DNA from 3 places in the Buttiauxella ferragutiae genome. Region 3 is predicted to be linked to each of the others. Evidence: predicted binding sites of a transcription regulator. Region 3 holds the regulator's gene; each other region holds the start of a gene.
The links. Region 3 encodes CRP, which controls carbon source genes, mostly activating them, when cyclic AMP is high. Its sites were predicted from a motif close to ATGTGANNNNNNTCACAT; they were not measured.
Positions count from the first base shown of each region.

Region 1: the regulator CRP is predicted to act here: its motif matches at 1,427-1,444, upstream of MNO13_RS22775 (YjcB family protein).
Region 2: the regulator CRP is predicted to act here: its motif matches at 1,862-1,879, upstream of srlA (PTS glucitol/sorbitol transporter subunit IIC).

Region 1 is NZ_CP093332.1:4,944,861-4,951,789, reverse strand. It holds gene MNO13_RS22780 (alpha/beta hydrolase family protein) at 1-1,036, shown strand, start outside; gene MNO13_RS22775 (YjcB family protein) at 1,095-1,376, opposite strand; gene soxS (superoxide response transcriptional regulator SoxS) at 1,529-1,852, opposite strand; gene soxR (redox-sensitive transcriptional activator SoxR) at 1,924-2,379, shown strand; gene MNO13_RS22760 (glutathione S-transferase family protein) at 2,677-3,339, shown strand; gene MNO13_RS22755 (NCS2 family permease) at 3,719-5,068, shown strand; gene MNO13_RS22750 (Na+/H+ antiporter) at 5,328-6,929, shown strand, end outside.
Region 2 is NZ_CP093332.1:1,045,456-1,052,384, forward strand. It holds gene srlB (PTS glucitol/sorbitol transporter subunit IIA) at 1-254, opposite strand, end outside; gene srlE (PTS glucitol/sorbitol transporter subunit IIB) at 263-1,228, opposite strand; gene srlA (PTS glucitol/sorbitol transporter subunit IIC) at 1,238-1,786, opposite strand; gene mltB (lytic murein transglycosylase B) at 2,037-3,110, shown strand; gene MNO13_RS04730 (metal ABC transporter ATP-binding protein) at 3,367-4,062, shown strand; gene MNO13_RS04735 (metal ABC transporter permease) at 4,059-4,943, shown strand; gene MNO13_RS04740 (metal ABC transporter substrate-binding protein) at 4,940-5,818, shown strand; gene pncC (nicotinamide-nucleotide amidase) at 5,947-6,456, shown strand; gene recA (recombinase RecA) at 6,540-6,929, shown strand, end outside.
Region 3 is NZ_CP093332.1:387,165-394,093, reverse strand. It holds gene MNO13_RS01710 (hydrolase) at 1-945, shown strand, start outside; gene MNO13_RS01705 (YheU family protein) at 942-1,160, shown strand; gene MNO13_RS01700 (phosphoribulokinase) at 1,334-2,218, shown strand; gene MNO13_RS01695 (OsmC family protein) at 2,236-2,640, opposite strand; gene crp (cAMP-activated global transcriptional regulator CRP) at 2,954-3,586, shown strand; gene MNO13_RS01685 (YccS/YhfK family putative transporter) at 3,678-5,762, shown strand; gene argD (bifunctional acetylornithine/succinyldiaminopimelate transaminase) at 5,766-6,929, opposite strand, start outside.

The sequences.
Region 1 (6,929 bases), 730 kb from region 3:
CGGTGTTCATACCACCTACACACCGGCACGCAATGCCGTCAATCTGTACCGGGTCACTTACGCTTCAGTGATTCCCAACATGGGAAATAAACCAACCGTAGCATCAGGTTTGCTGGCGATACCGGATAACGCGGCAACAACACATACATTGCCGATGGTTTCCTACCAGCACGGCACGGTCTACGGGCGTCAACAAGTGCCATCATTCCCTGACCAATCCCCGGAAACTCAGCTAATGATTGCTCAGTTCGCAGGCCAGGGTTATGTGTTGATTGGTGCGGATTACTTTGGGCTTGGCACGTCGACAGAGCCTGAAGGGTACATGGTGAAAGCCAGCCATCAGCAGGCGACTTATGACATGCTAATGGCCAGTCGGAACGTACTGAAGCAGAAGAATATTTCGACCAATAAACTCTTTCTTGCAGGCTGGTCGCAAGGCGGCTTTGTTTCGATGTCATTGCTGCAAAAACTTGATGTTATGGGTGTGAAGGTCGATGCCACTGCGACAGCTAGCGCGCCGCTGGATTTATATGCGCTGGTGAGTGGTGCGCTCTACACACCGCAAGCGCATCCTGCGGTCTGGCTGAATAGCATTTTCATCCTTGCCGCCTTCTCCTTCGAAAACTATTACGATTCGCCTGACTTAGCGCGATCCGTGATTGCCGATAAGTACTATACGATGTCAAAAGCAGCTTACGACCGCACGCCGTACACCGGTGCGATCCCGACGGATCTGCATATCCTGCTTCGCCCTGAAATGTACGATCCTCAGGCTTTAAAAGCGTCAGCTTTCGGGAAATTGCTCAGTCAGACAGAAGCCTACAAATGGGATTACCGTTCTGCGGTGCGCAATTATTATGGCGACGCGGATGAAGCCGTTCCGGTAGACGACGCGCGTATGGCAATGACTTATGCAATGCAGAAGGGTGACTCGATGGTGAAGGCCATTTCCACTGGGGAAACCGATCATCGTGGTACGTTTGCGACAGCGGTGCCGGAATGGAAAAGCTGGTTTGATGGGTTGTCGAAGCAGTAAAACAGTTTGATTGCAGTGGTCAATATGAACTTGAGGGGGCTTTGCCCCCTCAATTTGATCAGGTCATCACCATCGGCCATTCAGGTGGGGTGTGGCTTGAGATCTCAATCATAATGTCTTTAAACGATTCCCAGATAACCGGGAAGTCGGCCAATGTCAGGCCCAATAAACCGGTCGCAAACCACAATGAAGCCGCGATGCCCAGGCCACTGCTGATCGCGGCTAAAAACGCGTAATCAGATTTGCGAAATTGAATATTCAACGTGCTGGCTAAAAACATCAAAACCGCACTGACTAAAGGCCAGCGCATTAGCAAAACGCTGGTTGTGATTGCCGCCATGAATCTGTGCCTCGGAACGAAAATGTAAGAGAATTCCTGTTTCACAGGATTTGTGAACTATATCACAATCGTTCTTTTAATAGCCACTTGAGCAGCACATTTTCTGTTCCGTTTTTTCGATGAACTCAGGTACAAATATTTAGCGGACAGCGTCAGGCGTGATGGCGATAGTCGGTTGGTGTGCGGTCAAACTCACGGCGGAAAACGCGTGAAAAAGTCTGCTGAGACACGTAACCGTAATCCATCGCGATATCGAAAATCGGGCGCTGAGTGTTGCGTAACTCTTTCGCCGCCATCAGTAGTCGGCGCTGACGAATGTATTCACCCAACGTCTGGCGTTTCACGGTACGGAACATCCTTTGTAGATACCATTTTGAATAACCAGATTTTTTTGCCACAGCGTCAATGCTCAGCGGCTGATCAATGTGATCGTCAATCCATTCAGTCAATGTTTGAATAATATCCTGGTGTGCCATAAACCATCCCCATAGCCGGATTTGTTGGCAGCGAGTATAATTCCTCAAGTTAACTTGAGGTAAAGAGCAAAATGGAAAAGAAATCACCGCGCTTTAAATCATTACTGAGTCCGGGAGAAGTGGCGAAGCGTAGCGGCGTCGCCGTGTCTGCGTTGCACTTCTATGAGAGCAAAGGGTTAATCAAAAGCGTACGAAATAGCGGCAACCAACGGCGCTACACGCGTGATGTGCTGCGAAACGTGGCGATTATTAAGATTGCCCAGCGCATTGGTATTCCACTGGCGACGATTGGTGAAGAATTTGGTGTGCTGCCTGATGGGCATAAAATTAATAAAAACGACTGGAAAAAGATGTCGTCACAATGGCGTGAAGAGCTGGAGCGGCGCATTCATACATTAACCGCATTGCGGGATGAACTGGATGGCTGCATCGGTTGCGGCTGTTTATCGGGTGCCGATTGTCCATTGCGCAATCCTGGCGATAAACTCGGTGAGCAGGGGACGGGCGCGCGTCTTCTTGAGGATTAACACTGGCGTGAAGCGATGGAATGGCAGGCAAAACTAAAGCGCCCAACTTCGGCGCTTTAGTTTGTTCCCGGTCTTTGTCTTTCGATCTATCCCGCTTTTCGCAAGGAGGGTTTCCCCCGACATCAGCGTCCCTCAATCACACATTCTCAGGAGGTTCCGGATTGCGCTGACAACTTAATTGTAGATCCCTTCGGCCAGGTTTCAAGGTGATTTGCATCTTTTTTGTACAGTTCTAATACTTCACTTTTTGCTCATTTACCTATAGTTAACTCATCTTGTTAAACAGAAGGTTGACTCATGCTTATCGTCCATCACCTCAATAACTCCCGCTCGCAGCGTATTTTATGGATGCTTGAAGAACTGCAAGTGCCGTACCAGATTGTTCGCTATCAGCGCGAACCGACCATGCTGGCACCTGAGTCATTAAAATCTGTGCACCCGTTAGGGAAGTCGCCAGTGGTGGAAGATAATGGCAATATTCTCGCCGAGTCAGGGGCAATCATTGAATATCTGCAAGAAACCTACGATTTAGAAAGCCGCTTCAAACCGATTTCCAGCCAGGAAAAACTGCGTTATCGCTTTTGGCTGCATTACGCCGAAGGATCGTTAATGCCATTGCTAATGATGAAACTGGTTTTCGGCAGCCTGGGAAAAGAGCCTGTTCCGTGGTTACTGCGTCCGGTTGGTAATCTACTGGGGCAAGGTGTGCAAAAGGCCTATCTGAATAAACAGATTATGACCCATGCGCGTTATCTCGAAGATTCGCTACAAAAAAATCCGTGGTTTGCAGGCCAGGCGTTTAGTGCGGCAGATATACAGATGAGTTTCCCGGTTATCGCGTTGCTCTCTCGCGGCGGCATCAACGATTTACCGAATCTCCAGAATTGGCACAGTAAAGTGCAAATGCGCCCTGCCTGGCAGAGAGCAATTCAGCAAGGTGGGCCGTTCGAAATCCCTTAATTCCTTCTATCGAAAAATCCTATGAGTCAGGAAAATATATAACCAGTATCTTGCATCATTGTTGCTAAATTGCGCATTGACGATAACGTTTGCGCACGAGGTGGCGATAATTTCGCCTGCTAACGCTTTTTTCCGCAAAAAGCGGCAAAGTTCGGTTGAAAATCCATGTAAGAAGGCCGGATAATCGTTTGCCTTAATTTTGACGCTCAGTTTGTATGCGCGGAGTTAAACGTTTGCTTTTTTTGTGACGCCCCTTTTTTGTCGCAAACGCAGCACAGGGATCAATTCGTATTCTTTAAGAATTTGAACGTTTAATTGGCAGCGGTCTGCCAACCACGCATACCAACGTAATCATAAAAATCTCAGGGGATTTTTCACTATGTCTAATCATTCTCCGCGTGCAACCGGCGGTCTCGATGCCTGGTTCAAAATATCTGCACGTGGCAGTACCGTTCGTCAGGAAGTGGTGGCGGGTTTAACCACTTTCCTCGCGATGGTGTACTCCGTGATCGTCGTGCCGGGCATGCTCGGTAAAGCAGGTTTCCCTCCTGCGGCGGTCTTTGTGGCAACTTGCCTGGTCGCCGGTGTTGGCTCTTTGGTGATGGGCCTGTGGGCAAACCTGCCGCTGGCCATTGGTTGCGCTATTTCACTGACTGCCTTTACCGCATTTAGCCTGGTATTAGGTCAACACATCAGTGTGCCTGTTGCTCTGGGTGCTGTTTTCCTGATGGGTGTGCTGTTTACTATCATCTCTGCAACCGGCATTCGTAGCTGGATTTTGCGTAACTTACCGATGGGTGTTGCGCATGGCACGGGTATTGGTATCGGCTTGTTCCTGCTGCTGATTGCGGCAAACGGTGTCGGCCTGGTTATCAAAAACCCGCTGGATGGCTTGCCCGTTGCGCTGGGCCATTTCGCCAGCTTCCCGGTCATCATGTCTTTGATTGGCCTGGCGGTCATCATCGGTCTGGAAAAGCTGAAAGTCCCTGGCGGCATTCTGCTGACCATCATCGGTATTTCTATTTTTGGCCTGATTTTCGATCCAACCGTGCATTTCTCTGGCATCTTCGCGATGCCATCGCTGAAAGATGAAGCGGGCAATTCACTGATTGGTAGCCTGGATATTATGGGCGCGCTGAATCCAGTGGTGTTACCGAGCGTTCTGGCGTTGGTGATGACGGCGGTATTCGATGCAACCGGCACCATCCGTGCTGTCGCGGGCCAGGCAAATCTGCTGGATAAAGACGGTCAAATCATTGATGGCGGTAAAGCACTGACTACCGACTCCCTGAGCTCCGTGTTCTCAGGCCTGGTGGGTGCAGCGCCAGCGGCCGTTTACATCGAGTCTGCGGCAGGTACTGCGGCGGGCGGTAAAACCGGTCTGACAGCCATCACCGTCGGCGTGCTGTTCCTGCTGATTCTGTTCCTTTCTCCGCTCTCTTATCTGGTTCCTGCTTACGCCACCGCTCCGGCGCTGATGTATGTGGGTCTGCTGATGCTGAGCAACGTGGCAAAAATCGACTTCGCTGATTTCGTTGATGCCATGGCTGGCCTGATCACTGCGGTATTCATCGTGCTGACCTGTAACATCGTTACCGGCATCATGATTGGCTTTGCATCGCTGGTCATTGGCCGCGTTGTTTCTGGTGAATGGCGCAAGCTGAACATCGGTACCGTGGCTATCGCAATCGCCTTAGTCGCATTCTATGCCGGCGGTTGGGCAATTTAATTTTACTCGTCATACTTCAAGCTGCAGGGTTGTTGGCTGCACTCGCGAACCCCAGTCACTTACTTTAGTAAGCTCCTGGGGATTCGCTCTCTTGCCGCCTACCTGCAACTCGAATTATTTAGAGCAAAAACTCTGAATACTCCTTTCAAAACCAATCAAATCTTTTCCTGTTTCCTTCCTGTGTAAAAAGTTGTTTTACTATTGGGTATAACAACATCCTGCAAAAAGGGTTTCACAAAACACTGCGACTAAGGAAAGCATGGAAATCTTCTTTACTATTCTCATCATGACCCTTGTGGTTTCGCTCTCTGGTGTGGCTACACGTATGCTGCCGTTCCAGATCCCGCTTCCGTTAATGCAAATTGCGATAGGTGCCGTGCTTGCCTGGCCTCACTTCGGTTTGCATGTTGATTTCAATCCGGAACTCTTTCTGGTGCTGTTTATTCCACCATTGCTGTTTGCCGATGGCTGGAAAACACCGACCAACGAATTTCTTCGTCACGGGAGGGAAATCATTGGCCTGGCGCTGGTTCTGGTGCTGGTCACTGTGGTTGGCATTGGCTTCCTGATTTACTACCTGGTGCCAGGCATTCCGCTACTTCCGGCATTTGCTCTGGCGGCGGTGCTTTCACCGACCGATGCCGTGGCGCTTTCCGGTATCGTCGGAGAAGGGCGCATTCCTAAAAAAATTATGGGGATATTGCAGGGCGAAGCGCTGATGAACGACGCATCCGGCCTGGTATCGTTAAAAATGGCCGTCGCGGTGGCGGTTGGGTCGATGGTCTTTAGCGTCGGCGGAGCGACCTTCGAGTTCTTCAAAGTGGCGATTGGCGGCCTGCTGGCGGGGATTGCCGTCAGTTGGCTGTACGGAAAATCACTGCGCCTGATGAGCCGCTGGAGCGGTGATGAACCCGCCACGCAAATCCTGCTGCTGTTACTGCTGCCGTTTGCTTCTTACCTGATTGCTGAACACATTGGCGTTTCCGGCATCCTGGCCGCCGTGGCCGCCGGTATGACGATCACCCGTTCTGGTGTGTTGCGCAGTGCTCCACTGGCGATGCGCCTGCGTGCCAATAGCGTCTGGGCGATGCTCGAGTTTGTGTTCAACGGCATGGTGTTCTTGCTGCTGGGCCTGCAATTACCAGACATCATGAAAACGTCGATTGCTGCCGCAAACGCCGATCCGAACGTCGAATTGTGGATGCTATTTGTTGACATCGGGCTTATCTATTTTGCCCTCATCGGCTTACGTTTCTTGTGGCTGTGGACCATGAAACGCCTCAGCTTGCGCTTTATGAAAAAACGCCCGCTGGAGTTCGGTTCCTTTTCCACGCGCGAGCTGTGTATTGCTTCGTTCGCCGGTGTACGCGGGGCAATTACGCTTGCTGGTGTGCTTTCCATCCCGCTGTTACTCGGTAATGGCACGCCATTCCCGGCACGTTATGAGCTTATTTTCTTGTCGGCTGGGGTGATTTTATTCTCGCTGTTAGTCGGGGTGATCATGCTGCCGATTCTGCTGCGCAATGTCGAAGTCCCTGACAAATCGATGGCGCGCCAGGAAGAGCGTATTGCCCGTGCCGCCACGGCTGAAGTGGCGATCACCGCCATTGAGAAAATGGAAGAACGCCTGCAATCTGATGTCAACGAGAACATTGACGATCAGTTGCTCAAAGAGGTGAGCTCACGCGTGATAGGGAACTTGCGCCGCCGTGCTGATGGGCGAAATGATATGGAAAGTAGCGAGCTTGAAGAGAACCTTGAGCGCCGCTTCCGTCTGGCCGCGTTACGTTCCGAACGCGCCGAGCTTTATCATTTACGCGCGACGCAGAAAATCAGCAACGACACTTTAATGAAGCTGCTG
Region 2 (6,929 bases), 660 kb from region 3:
GTGATATGCCCCAGTTCCTGTAAATTTTGTTGAGCGACGTCGCCAACTGCGGTGACATCGTAATGCTGCCCGTTCAGTTCAAAACCGATACCGGGTTCAAGCGTGCCGCTCAATGCGCCGTGGCAGTGAATAAAACAGAAGTCCTGAATATCTGCTGGCGCGCCTTCGCTAAAAGTGATCAGCATGTTGTCATCCAGCGCTTCGCGGGCGGACTGGCCGATATACGTGATAGTCGTTTGATAAATAGTTCGCATAATCCACCCTATTGATAGATAAAGCCGGACACGAGCCAGGCGATGAGCACGGTTGGCGCGCCCGTTAAAAAGCGGCCGACTAATACCGATGGCACGCCGACGCGCACCGTGTCTTGTCGGGCTTCAGCCAGAGAGAGGCCCACCGGGATGAAGTCACAGGCTGCTTGCGCATTGATGGCAAACAGCGCGGGGAGCGCCAGATGTGGTGGAATGTGACCGAGGCCAATTTGTACGCCAATCAGCACCCCGATAACCTGTGCGATAACCGCCCCAGGGCCGAGGAAAGGTGAGAGCAGCGGGAATGAACAAATCAGCGCCAGGGTTATCAGTCCGACGGGATTGTTGGCCAGCGGAGCCAGGCCGTGAGCAATCCAGTCGCCTAATCCTGAAGCCATGATGATGCCGATAAGCGCCGAGACAAACGCCATAAACGGCAGGATGGTTTTTAACACGGTATCTATGGTGTCGCGCCCGGCCTGAAACAGCACCGCTACGGCAGAGCCCATGCCCATGCCGACTTTTGCCAGCAATCCATCGCTTTGTTCCGTTATTTTCTTACTGGTGTCGTACTCACGAACCGGCGTTTTCGCGACGGACTGCGTTTCATCTGCTTGCCAGCTAATGTTTTCTTCGCGCACACCGGAAACGTAAATATCTTCAACGATGTACTGCGCCATTGGCCCGGACTTGCCGGTGGCATGGATATTAATGGTCGGGATGCGGCGTTTCGGGTACAACCCGCAGCGCAATGTTCCGCCACAGTCGATCACCGCCACAGCGATTTCTGCTTCCGGCGGCTCGCCTTCTTTAAAGCCGTCTACCGCTTGCCAGCCCGTCATTTCACTGAGTTTGTCGATAATCGCCGGGCGAGTCCCTGCGGTGATGTAGACGATTTTTTTTCCGGGTTCGACCGGCAGAATCAGCGGGCCGCCCCAGCCGCCCTGGCCTTTCTCAATACGAATAAGTTGCGTCATGATTTTTCCTTAAAGTCGCACCTGGCGTTCCAGTTCGATACCCATTTTCTTCTCGAAGATCGAGGTCGTGAGGTCGGTTATCCAGCCACGGAAGAAGTTAGTGATCAGACCGACAAGCAGGTAGCTCACCGCGAGTGGACCCAGCGGCAAACCAAGTGTGGTCAGCCCGCTGGCGATCCCCAGGTACACAAATAGCTCGCCTGGATTGATGTGAGGGAAAAGGCCATTCATTGAGTGGCAACTGTATGAAGCGGCGGCGTAATAGCTCGGTTTGTATTTCTCCGGCATAAAGCGCCCCAGGCTTAGCGTCATCGGGTTGCAGAACACAAACGTACCGATGCAAGGCAATAACAGGTAGCGGGAAACCGGGTTTCCGGCGCAGCGCTGCGCCATTCGTTCGATGCGATGCTGGCCGATGAAATTAATTAACGCGTTCATTATCACCAGCAGGCTTATTAGCAGCGGAAGAATACCGGTCACCATGCCGGTAAAAACTTCTCCCCCTTTTTGAAACAGGCCAATAAACCATTCAGCTCCATGGGTAATCATGTCGATCATTGTTATCTCCTGAAGGGTAAATGCTCACTCTGCGGTCAGTGGCAGCTCATAATAATCACTTTGAAACCTTCATGTATGTTATTTAGATCTCATTGTGAAGCATAAATCTGTTAATTTGAAAGGTAATTTAATTTTAAATGGAAAGTTTAATGGTGAACTGAAAGGAGTTAGAAAGGGGGATCCCTGATTATTGATTTTGATTTACCATAAGGAATACACATTCGTCGTCAGTCATATGGATATCCCTCACATGCGTTACTCCGTCGCGTTACTTCCACTTATCGTTTTGCTTGCTGCCTGTAGCAGTAAACCAAAAACTGAAACTTCGCCTCAGCAAGCTGGCGCACCTTCAGGGGGGTTCTTGCTGCAACCGCAGCATGATGTGTTTATGCAGACGGGGGATTTTGCCAACAATCCTGAAGCCGAAAAATTCATCAATAAAATGGTGAGTGAGCATGGCTTTGACCGCCAGCAATTGCATGAAGTGTTATCTCAGGCCAAACGGTTGGATTACGTGCTGCGTTTAATGGACCAGCAGGCACCTACTACTGCACCACCTCCGGGCCCAAATGGGGCGTGGTTGCGTTATCGCGGCAAATTTATCACCCCAGATAACGTGCAAAATGGTGTGGCTTTCTGGAATCAATACGATAGTGCGCTGAAACGCGCTTTCCAGGTTTACGGCGTGCCACCAGAAATTATTGTTGGGATTATCGGCGTGGAAACTCGCTGGGGCCGCGTGATGGGTAAAACACGCATCATCGATGCGCTGGCGACCTTATCCTTTGCTTATCCACGCCGTGCGCAATACTTCTCTGGCGAACTGGAAACCTTCCTGTTGATGGCGCGTAACGAAGGTGATGACCCGCTGGCACTGAAAGGTTCATTTGCCGGGGCGATGGGTTACGGCCAGTTTATGCCTTCGTCGTTCAAAGAGTACGCGGTTGATTTCAACGGCGACGGTCATGTGAATTTGTGGGATCCCGAAGATGCGATTGGCAGTGTAGCAAACTATTTCAAAGGCCACGGCTGGGTGAAAGGGGATTTGGTGGCGGTGCCTGCTAACGGCCAGGTACCGGGGTTAGCCAACGGCTTTAAGACCAAGTATTCCGTTTCCGCGCTGGCGCAATCCGGCCTGAGCCCAACGGCTTCTCTGGGTAACCACCAGGAAGCCAGTTTACTGCGCCTGGATATGGGCGATCGTTACCAGTACTGGTACGGTCTGCCAAACTTCTACACCATCACCCGTTACAACCACAGCACGCATTACGCGATGGCGGTATGGCAGTTAGGCCTGGCTGTTGCGCAGGCTCGCGTTCAGTAATCTTTACCCCGCCTTGTTCTGAGGCGGGGTTCTTTCTCCAGCACTTCCCATGAAGGTTTTTCCCGATCGTCGATCAGGAATTTACATCGTCATCAATTTATTTTATGTTATGTTATAACAAATCAAATTGAAGGCTTTTTCCTGCAATGAATCCTTTACGGACACTTTTCACCGTGGCGGCATCAGCCCGGTTTTGTGCAGTCTTAATGCTGCTCGCCGGTTTATGGCTGGCTATTCGCTGGGCGATTGCACTGCCATGATCTCGTTGAATCAAGTGGTATTGGGTTATCAGGGAAGGGCGGTGGCACCTGCACTTACCGGCCATATTGTGCAAGGCAGCATGACCGCCATTATTGGTGCCAACGGCACCGGGAAATCGACCCTCCTTAAAACATTATTGAAGTTACAGGCACCGGTATCGGGGCAACTGCAGTTTACCGATGGGTGTGCTCCGCGCATTGCGTGGTTGCCGCAACTGGCTGAAATGGAAAGACAGTTTCCTGTCACGGTTTACGATGTGGTGTGTATGGGGGCGTGGCCTGCCCGCAGCCTGTTTTCCGCATTGAAGCGTCAACACCGCCTGCGGATAGCCGATGCCATCGAACGAGTTGGCTTGAGCGCTTACCGCCATCAGCCTATCGAAATGCTTTCTGGCGGCCAGTTTCAGAGAATGCTGTTTGCTCGCTTACTGGTGCAAAACGCGCCGCTGGTGCTGCTCGATGAGCCTTTTACCGGGGTCGATTCGCAAACCAGCGATTTCCTGATGTCGTTAATCTGCCAAATGAATCAGGCGGGCCAAACGGTACTGGCTGTGCTGCATGATAACCAACGTGTTAGCCGGCATTTCCCACAGGTTTTATTGCTTACACAAGATCATTTCCATTGGGGGGACGCTGCTGAAGTGTTACCTCGTTATTCGCAAGTCAGTAATAATCTGGCGTTATCCGCATGATTTATCACTTCTTCTTGGAACCGTTTATTGATTACGGTTTTATGCGCCGCGCGCTCGTTGCGTGCCTGGCTTTATCACTGAGCACCGCTCCGTTGGGGATTTTCTTGCTGCTAAGGCGTATGAGCCTGGTGGGGGATGCACTTTCTCATGCCATCCTGCCGGGCGTTGCGGTGGGCTATTTGCTGGCAGGTATGTCGCTGGTTGCCATGGGGATTGGCGGCTTTGTTGCGGGGGTGCTGGTGGCATTAATTTCCGGCCTGGTGAGCTCACGAACCCAACTTAAAGAGGATGCTAGTTTTGCAGGTTTTTACCTCGGCTCGCTGGCGTTAGGCGTCACACTCATTTCGCTTCGCGGCTCCAGTGTTGACCTGCTGCACCTTTTATTTGGCTCAATACTGGCCGTCGATAATCAGGCAACAATCTTCGTTGGCGTGATTGCCAGCGTAACGTTACTTATCCTGGCGGGTTTATATCGCGGGCTGGTGATGGAAACCTTTGACCGCAGCTTCTTGCAGGTCAATAACCGCCAGGCACCTCATCTTATTCATGGTGTTTTTCTTGCGCTGCTGGTGCTTAACCTGGTCGCCGGATTTCAAATCCTCGGCACGCTGATGTCCGTCGGGCTAATGATGCTGCCAGCGGTTTCGGCGCGCTGCTGGGCGAAAACGCTACCTGGGGCGATGTTTATTGCGGTGGTCTGCGGTTTGTTATCGGCATGGATTGGGCTGGCATGGTCTTTTGCCGCCGCACTGCCTGCTGGACCGGCGATTGTTCTGACGGCAAGCGTTGGCTTCTTTATCTCAATACTTTTCGGTTCGCGCAGCGGACTGGCTCGGAGCCTTTGTAGAGGCTGGATAACAACAAGCAAGGGGATTAAATGAAACGTTTTGGGATGATGATGTCATTGGTGCTGGCTTGTTCCAGCCAGGCGGCGCTGGCGAAAAACCTCAATGTGGTCGCCAGTTTCACGGTGCTGGCTGATATGGCGAAACAAGTCGGCGGTGAACATGTCACGGTAAAAAGCCTGGTCGGGCCAAACGGTGATCCGCATAGTTTTGAACCCTCGCCGCAAGACAGCGTCGCGCTAAGCAAAGCTGACGTGGTTATTGTCAGCGGGCTGGGAATGGAAGGGTGGATGGACCGTCTGGTGAGCGCATCAGGTTATAAAGGCAAAGTCATTGTTGCTTCTGAAGGTATTTCCAGCCGCAGCATGGTCGAAGACGGTAAACAAATTACTGACCCGCATGCCTGGAACAGTGCTGAGAATGGCGCGGTCTACGCACAGAATATTATGAAGGCGCTGATGGCGGCAGACCCACAAGATGCGGCGGCAATCAATGAAAGCGGCAGCGAGTACGTTACGCGCCTGAAACTGCTGGATAGCTGGGCCAAAACACGCTTTGAATCGATTCCTAAATCGCACCGTAAAGTGCTGACCAGCCATGATGCCTTTGGCTATTTTGGCGCAGAGTATGGGGTGGCTTTCCTCGCGCCTGTTGGCTTCTCGACTGAAGCTGAAGCGAATGCCAGTGATGTCGCTGGGCTAATCAAACAGCTCAAAAACCAGCACATCAAAACATACTTCATTGAGAACCAGACTGACCCCCGTCTGGTAAAACAAATTGCCGCCGCGAGTGGTGCACAACCGGGCGGTGAACTTTATCCTGAAGCATTGTCTGATGCCGACGGTCCTGCCAGCACTTATGAGATGGCTTTTAAGCATAATGTGGAAGCCATCGCTAACAGTATGAAATGATTTATCCGGCCAGCATTCGCTGGCCGTTCTTTTCTCTGGAAGTGCCTCGCGTTATTGAATGTAATCCTCTGAAAGCGCGGTTAAGTGCTATCGTGTGACCCTGCGATATGTCTACAATCGGAGCCAATATGACAGAGAAAACATTGCGCCAATTAAGCCACCAGTTGGGCGAAGCGCTTGGGCAGCTTGGTGCCACCATCACGACGGCGGAATCTTGCACCGGTGGCTGGATTGCCAAGGTGATTACTGATGTTTCAGGCAGTTCCGCCTGGTTTGAACGTGGCTTTGTTACCTACAGTAACGAAGCTAAACATCAAATGATTGGTGTGGATAGCGGGACGCTGGAAACCCACGGCGCAGTCAGTGAAGCCGTGGTGCGTGAAATGGCTCAGGGGGCGTTATATGCCGCCGCTGCGGACTACGCGATTGCTGTCAGTGGTATCGCCGGACCAAATGGTGGCAGCGAGGAAAAACCTGTCGGCACCGTGTGGTTTGGCTTCAGCTCAAAGCTTGAAGGCACTGTCGCTCGCCATCAGCTTTTTGAAGGTGACCGTGATGCCGTTCGCCGCCAGGCCACGGAATATGCAGTGCAAACCCTGTGGGAAGAATTTCTCAAAAATAAGCTTGATACTGTATGACCATACAGTATAATTGGCACAACAAAACAGCATAGTAAGCAGCGTGGCGCACTTGTGTATCACCCTGCATGACAGGAGTAAAAATGGCTATCGACGAAAACAAACAGAAGGCGTTAGCGGCAGCACTTGGCCAAATTGAAAAACAATTTGGTAAAGGCTCCATCATGCGTCTGGGTGAAGACCGTACCATGGATGTGGAAACGATCTCTACCGGTTCACTTTCACTGGATATTGCTCTGGGAGCCGGTGGCTTACCAATGGGGCGTATCGTTGAAATCTACGGACCAGAATCTTCTGGTAAAACGACGCTGACTTTGCAAGTTATCGCCGCCGCTCAACGTGAAGGTAAAACGTGTGCGTTTATCGATGCCGAGCACGCTCTGGACCCGATTTACGCTAAGAAATTGGGCGTTGATATCGACAACCTGCTGTGTTCCCAGCCTGATACCGGCGAACAAGCTCTGGAAATCTGT
Region 3 (6,929 bases):
AATCCGCACCTGCAAACCATGCTCCCACGCTTAATTCGCCGCCGCCTCAATTTCAAACCTCACTGGCAGCGTCTGGATATGCCGGATGGGGATTTTGTTGATCTTGCATGGAGTGAAGACCCACGCCAGGCAACGCATAAACCACGGTTAGTCGTTTTTCATGGTCTTGAAGGAAGCCTGCACAGCCCGTATGCACATGGGTTAATTGATGCCGCGCGTAAGCAAGGCTGGTTGGGTGTGGTGATGCACTTCCGTGGCTGTAGCGGCGTGCCGAATCGCATGAAACGCATCTATCACTCCGGCGAAACCGAAGATGGCAGCTATTTCCTCAACTGGCTCTCTACACGTTACGGTAAAGCCCCCACGGCGGCGGTCGGGTTTTCTCTCGGCGGTAACATGCTCGCCTGTTTAATGGCAAAACAAGGCGCAGATTGTACGCTACAGGCAGGTGTAGTGGTTTCTGCCCCGCTAATGCTTGAGCATTGTAGCAAGCATATCGAGAAAGGTTTCTCGCGCGTTTACCAACATTATCTGTTGAATCTGCTGAAGAAAAATGCGGCACGTAAGCTCAGAAGCTATCCAGGCACACTCCCGGTAGATATGCGCCAGCTTAAAGGAGTGCGTCGTCTGCGTGAGTTTGACGATTTGATCACCTCGAAGATTCATGGCTTTGCAGATGCTATCGACTACTATCGTCAATGCAGCGCCATGCCGTTGCTGCCGCAAATCAAAACGCCGACGTTAATCATTCACGCTAAAGATGACCCGTTTATGGATCACCATGTGATCCCCGACACAGCGATACTGCCTGCCAATATTGAGTATCAACTGACGCGCTATGGTGGGCATGTTGGATTTGTTGGTGGCACGCTACGGCGTCCGGAAATGTGGCTCGAGCAACGCATCCCGCAGTGGTTGTCTAAATTTTTGGACCCGTCATTATGATGATTCCCTGGCAAGATCTCCCCCCCGAAACGCTTGATAATCTGATTGAATCCTTTGTATTACGTGAAGGTACCGATTATGGTGAACAAGAGCGTTCGCTGGAGCAAAAAGTGGCCGATGTTAAGCGCCAGCTACAAAGTGGCGAGGCTGTGCTGGTATGGTCGGAGCTTCACGAAACGGTGAATATCATGGCTCGCGGGCAGCTTCGCGGCTAAGCGTTTATTCTATACTGCATAGTAAAACCACACTCACCCCGGCCCTATCCCTGAGGGAGAAGGGGAAGAACCAAAGAGAAATCCGGACAGTCTCCTCTCCAGGGGGAGAGGGTTAGGGTGAGGGCCAGCCCTTACGAACACAAACTTGTGATTACCCATGGAGTTGTTGCCTTATGTCAGCCAAACATCCGGTTATTGCCGTAACAGGTTCCAGCGGCGCGGGAACGACCACCACCAGCCTTGCCTTCCGCAAAATATTCCAGCAACTCAACCTGCGCGCTGCCGAAGTTGAAGGTGACAGCTTCCATCGTTTCACGCGTCCTGAAATGGATATGGCTATTCGTAAAGCACGCGACTTAGGCCGCCATATCAGTTACTTCGGTCCGGAAGCGAATGACTTCGGCCTGCTGGAACAAACGTTTATCGAGTACGGAAAAACCGGGCAAGGTAAATCGCGTAAGTATCTTCATACCTATGACGAAGCCGTCCCCTGGAACCAAATTCCTGGGACGTTTACACCGTGGCAATCGCTGCCTGAACCGACCGATGTGTTGTTCTATGAAGGATTGCACGGTGGAGTCGTCACCCCACAGCACGATGTGGCGAATGCCGTCGACTTGCTGGTTGGCGTAGTGCCGATTGTCAACCTGGAATGGATTCAAAAACTGGTGCGTGATACCAGCGAACGTGGGCATTCCCGGGAAGCGGTGATGGATTCAGTGGTGCGCTCAATGGACGACTACATCAATTACATCACGCCACAATTTTCACGCACGCACATTAACTTCCAGCGTGTCCCGACTGTCGATACCTCTAACCCGTTTGCTGCACGCGGAATTCCATCGCTGGATGAAAGTTTTGTGGTGATTCATTTTCGCGGGTTGGATGACATCGATTTCCCGTACTTGCTCGCCATGTTGCAAGGCTCATTCATTTCCCACATCAATACAATAGTGGTACCGGGCGGCAAAATGGGGCTGGCGATGGAATTGATCATGACGCCGTTAGTGAAGCGTCTGGCGGAAGGACGAAATATCAATAATCAGGGCGGCGAGTAACCGCCCTGTTTTGCACACTAGCCTTCAATGACTTCGTAGCTGTGCGTGATATTTACGGCTTTTTCCAGCATCAGTGCAACAGAGCAATACTTCTCAGCAGATAAATCAACCGCGCGGGAAACCGCGTTATCTTTTAGCTCTTTGCCTGTCACGATGAAATGCAGATTGATGTGAGTAAAAAGACGAGGAGCTTCTTCGCGACGCTCAGAGGTCAATTTCACTTCGCAGTCGGTGACGTCGTAGCGGCCTTTTTGCAAAATAGAAACCACGTCTATTGCACTGCAACCCCCGGCAGCCATCAGTACCATTTCCATCGGGCTCGGTGCTTTATCGCCAGAATTACCGTCCATCAGAATCTGGTGTCCTGAAGCGGATTCACCAAGGAAAGTTAACCCTTCAACCCATTTCACACGTGCCTGCATGTTGCTTCTCCCATTGAAAAAATTACCTTCCAGAGTACGCGGATGCAGCAAAACTGGCAACGGAAGGCGACCTACGTCATGCTGAAACGAGACAATAGGAGACACCTGCCAAAAGCTATGCTAAAACAATCCGGATGCTACATTGATACATTGACGTAATGCATAGATGCAAAGGACGTCACTAATTACAGGCAGCAAGAATGACTTGCATGCCATCTCCCCAAAGTGGGGAATATTCTAATACTTGCAACGCCAGACAGGATGTTTAGCGTCCTGTCGTTGGTAGCCAGTTATAAACAGAGGATAACCGCGCATGGTGCTTGGCAAACCGCAAACAGACCCGACTCTCGAATGGTTCTTGTCCCATTGCCACATTCATAAGTATCCATCGAAGAGCACACTGATCCACCAGGGTGAAAAAGCAGAGACGCTGTATTACATCGTCAAGGGCTCTGTAGCTGTTCTGATCAAAGATGAAGAGGGCAAGGAAATGATCCTCTCCTATCTGAATCAGGGCGACTTTATTGGTGAGTTAGGGCTGTTCGAAGAAGGCCAGGAACGTAGTGCCTGGGTCCGTGCTAAATCTGCCTGTGAAGTGGCTGAAATTTCCTATAAAAAATTCCGCCAGCTGATCCAGGTAAACCCAGACATTCTGATGCGTCTTTCTTCCCAGATGGCTCGTCGTCTGCAAGTCACTTCTGAGAAAGTCGGTAACCTGGCATTCCTCGATGTGACTGGTCGTATCGCGCAGACACTGTTGAACCTGGCAAAACAGCCTGATGCAATGACTCACCCAGACGGTATGCAGATTAAAATTACCCGTCAGGAAATTGGTCAGATCGTCGGTTGTTCTCGTGAAACTGTCGGTCGTATCTTGAAAATGCTGGAAGATCAGAACCTGATCTCCGCTCACGGCAAAACGATCGTCGTTTACGGCACTCGTTAATTTCCGTTTCAAAAAAGGCGTGTTGCTTTATGGACACGCCTTTTTTTGTCTTTAAAATCCAAACACCTGCAACACAAAGTATGACAAGCATATGTGGAGAAGATTAATCTATCACCCTGAAGTTAACTATGCACTGCGGCAAACGCTGGTGCTGTGCCTTCCTGTGGGGATCGGTTTACTACTGGGGAATTTGCAGTTAGGTCTGCTTTTCTCGTTAGTGCCCGCTTGTTGCAACATTGCTGGTCTGGATACACCCCATAAGCGTTTTTTTAAACGCCTGATTGTTGGCGGCACTCTTTTTGCGACCAGCAGTTTAATCATGCAGCTTTTGCTGCTCTACACCGCGGTCCCATTGCCCATCATTCTTATGGTGATGGCGCTCTTGTTAGGCGTCACCGCTGAAATCAGCGCCCTGCACGCACGTTTGCTTCCGGCATCGCTGATTGCGGCCATCTTTACGCTAAGTATGGCCGGCAATATGCCTATCTGGAAGCCGATGGTGTTATATGTCTCCGGCACGATTTGGTACGGAGTCTTTAACTGGTTTTGGTTCTGGATGTGGCGTGAGCAGCCGCTGCGCGAAACGTTAAGCCTGCTCTATCGCCAATTGGCGGAGTACTGTGAAGCCAAATACGGCATGCTGACACAACATGCTGATCCCGAAACAGCGCTGCCTCCACTGCTGGCTCGCCAGCAAAAAGCCGTAGACCTGATCACCATCTGCTACCAACAGCTGCATATGCTGTCGGCAAATCAGCAGAACGGTTACAAACATTTGTTACGCTCTTTTCAGATAGCGTTAGATTTGCAAGAGCACATCTCCGTCAGTTTGCACCAGCCTGCCGAGGTGCAAAAACTTGTCGCGAAAAGCCATGCAGAAGCGGTTATTCGCTGGAATGCGCAGACCATTGCGGCACGCTTGCGCGTGTTGGCCGATGACATTCTCTACCATCGTTACCCACAGCGTTTTACGATGGAGAAACAAATTGAAGCCCTCGAGAAAATTGCTCGCCAGAATCCGGACAACCCGGTTGGGCAGTTTTGTCATTATCACTTCAGCCGTATCGCCCGCGTGCTGCGCATCCAACGCCCTCTGTACGCCCGTGATTTAATGGAAGACCGGCAGCGCCGTTTACCGCTGTGGGCAGCACTGAAAAGCTATTTGTCGTTGAAATCTGCCGCCCTGCGCAACGCCGCCCGACTAGGCGTAATGCTAACCATCGCCAGTCTTTTCGGGGCATTTTTACATCTGCCGAAACCCTACTGGATTTTAATGACGGTGATGTTCGTTACGCAAAACGGCTACGGCGCCACGCGGGTACGCATTCTGCACCGTTCGGCAGGGACCATTGCTGGCCTGGCGATTGCGGGTATCGCCCTGCACTTTCACTTCCCACAAAGCATTGCCCTGGCCGCGATGCTGGTCATTACGCTGGTCAGCTATTTGTTTATTCGCCAGAGCTATGGCTGGGCGACGATTGGTTTTACCGTGACGGCGGTATATACCCTGCAACTGCTCACACTCAGCGCCGAGCAATTTATCGTCCCGCGCTTGATTGATACTCTGCTCGGCTGTTTGATTGCCTTCGGCGGCATGGTTTGGCTGTGGCCGCAGTGGCAAAGCGGTTTGTTGCGCCAGAACGCCCATGACGCGCTTGAAAAAGACCAGGACGCGATTCGCCTGATTCTGAGCAACGATCCCGAACCCACGCCGCTAGCCTGGCAACGAATGAAGGTCAATCAAGCCCATAATGCGCTGTTTAACTCACTGAATCAGGCGATGCAGGAACCCGGTTTTAACTCGCATTACCTGGCAGATATGAAATTGTGGGTGACGCACAGCCAGTTTATTGTCGAGCACATCAACGCCATGACTACGCTTGCGCGCGAGCACAACATGCTGACACCGGATTTAGCCCAGCGCTATTTGCAGTCGTGTGAAATTGCGCTGCAACGATGCCAGCAGCGGCTGCAATATGATGGGCCTGGCGAAACCCAGGATGCGAATATTCTTGACCCACTGGAAGGGCTTCCGAGTGGGCCATTGAGCACGATGGAACAACATTTACAGCGGATTTTGGGCCACCTCAGCACCATGCACACTATTTCTTCGGTTGCATGGCGTCAGCGGCCACATCATGGTATCTGGCTGAACCGATTGCGGCGGTCGGATTAACGACTATCCGTTAACGATCTTCGCCACTGCTTTTGCAAAGCGCGCCATACCTTCATCAATATCGGCATTTTCAACAATCAAGGCTGGCGCGAAGCGCATAACATCAGGACCGGCATTCAACACCATCACCCCTTCCTGAGCAGCGGCATGCAGGAATTCACGTGCACGGCCTTGGTATTGCGGTTTCAGCTCAGCGCCAATCAGCAAACCCATACCGCGAATATCGCTGAACACATCATACTGCTCGTCAATGTGCTGCAAATGCTTGACGAACAGCTGGCGTTTTTCCGTAACGCCATTCAACACTTCCGGCGTGTTGATAACATCAAATGCTGCCCCTGCCACCGCACACGCCAGCGGGTTTCCGCCGTAAGTGGAACCGTGGGTGCCGACATGGAATGCAGACGCTATTTCCTGCGTCGTCAGCATCACACTCACCGGAAAACCGCCGCCGAGCGCTTTAGCGCTGGTCAAAATATCTGGCGTCACGCCGTAATGCATATACGCGAACAACTCGCCGATACGCCCCATGCCGCACTGAACTTCATCGAATACCAACAACGCTTTGTGCTCATCGCACAAGGCACGCAAACCTTGCAGGAATTCTGGTGTCGCCGCCGTTACGCCGCCCTCGCCCTGAATTGGCTCCACCACCACCGCGCAGGTGTGATCGTCCATCACCGCTTTTACTGCATGTAAATCGTTAAACGGGACATGGATAATATCGGCGGGTTTCGGGCCAAATCCGTCAGAATATTTTGGCTGGCCACCAACAGAAACGGTAAACAGCGAGCGACCGTGGAAGGCGTTATGGAAGGCGATAATTTTGGTTTTGTAAGGGCTATGGCGTGTAGAAGCGTAATAACGCGCCAGTTTAAAGGCGGTTTCATTCGCTTCGGTGCCGGAGTTCATAAACAGCACGCGCTCAGCAAAAGTGGCATCAATCAGCTTACGCCCGAGGCGCAACGCAGGTTCGTTAGTGAAAACATTGCTGGTATGCCATAGCTTTTCGCCCTGGCTTTTTAACGCTTCCACAAGCGTGGGATGGCAGTGACCCAGCGCCGTGACTGCGATGCCGCCCGCGAAATCAACATACTCTTTCCCTTGTTGATCCCAAACGCGGCTTCCCTGACCTTTTACCGGGATAAATTCAGCCGGTGCATAAAT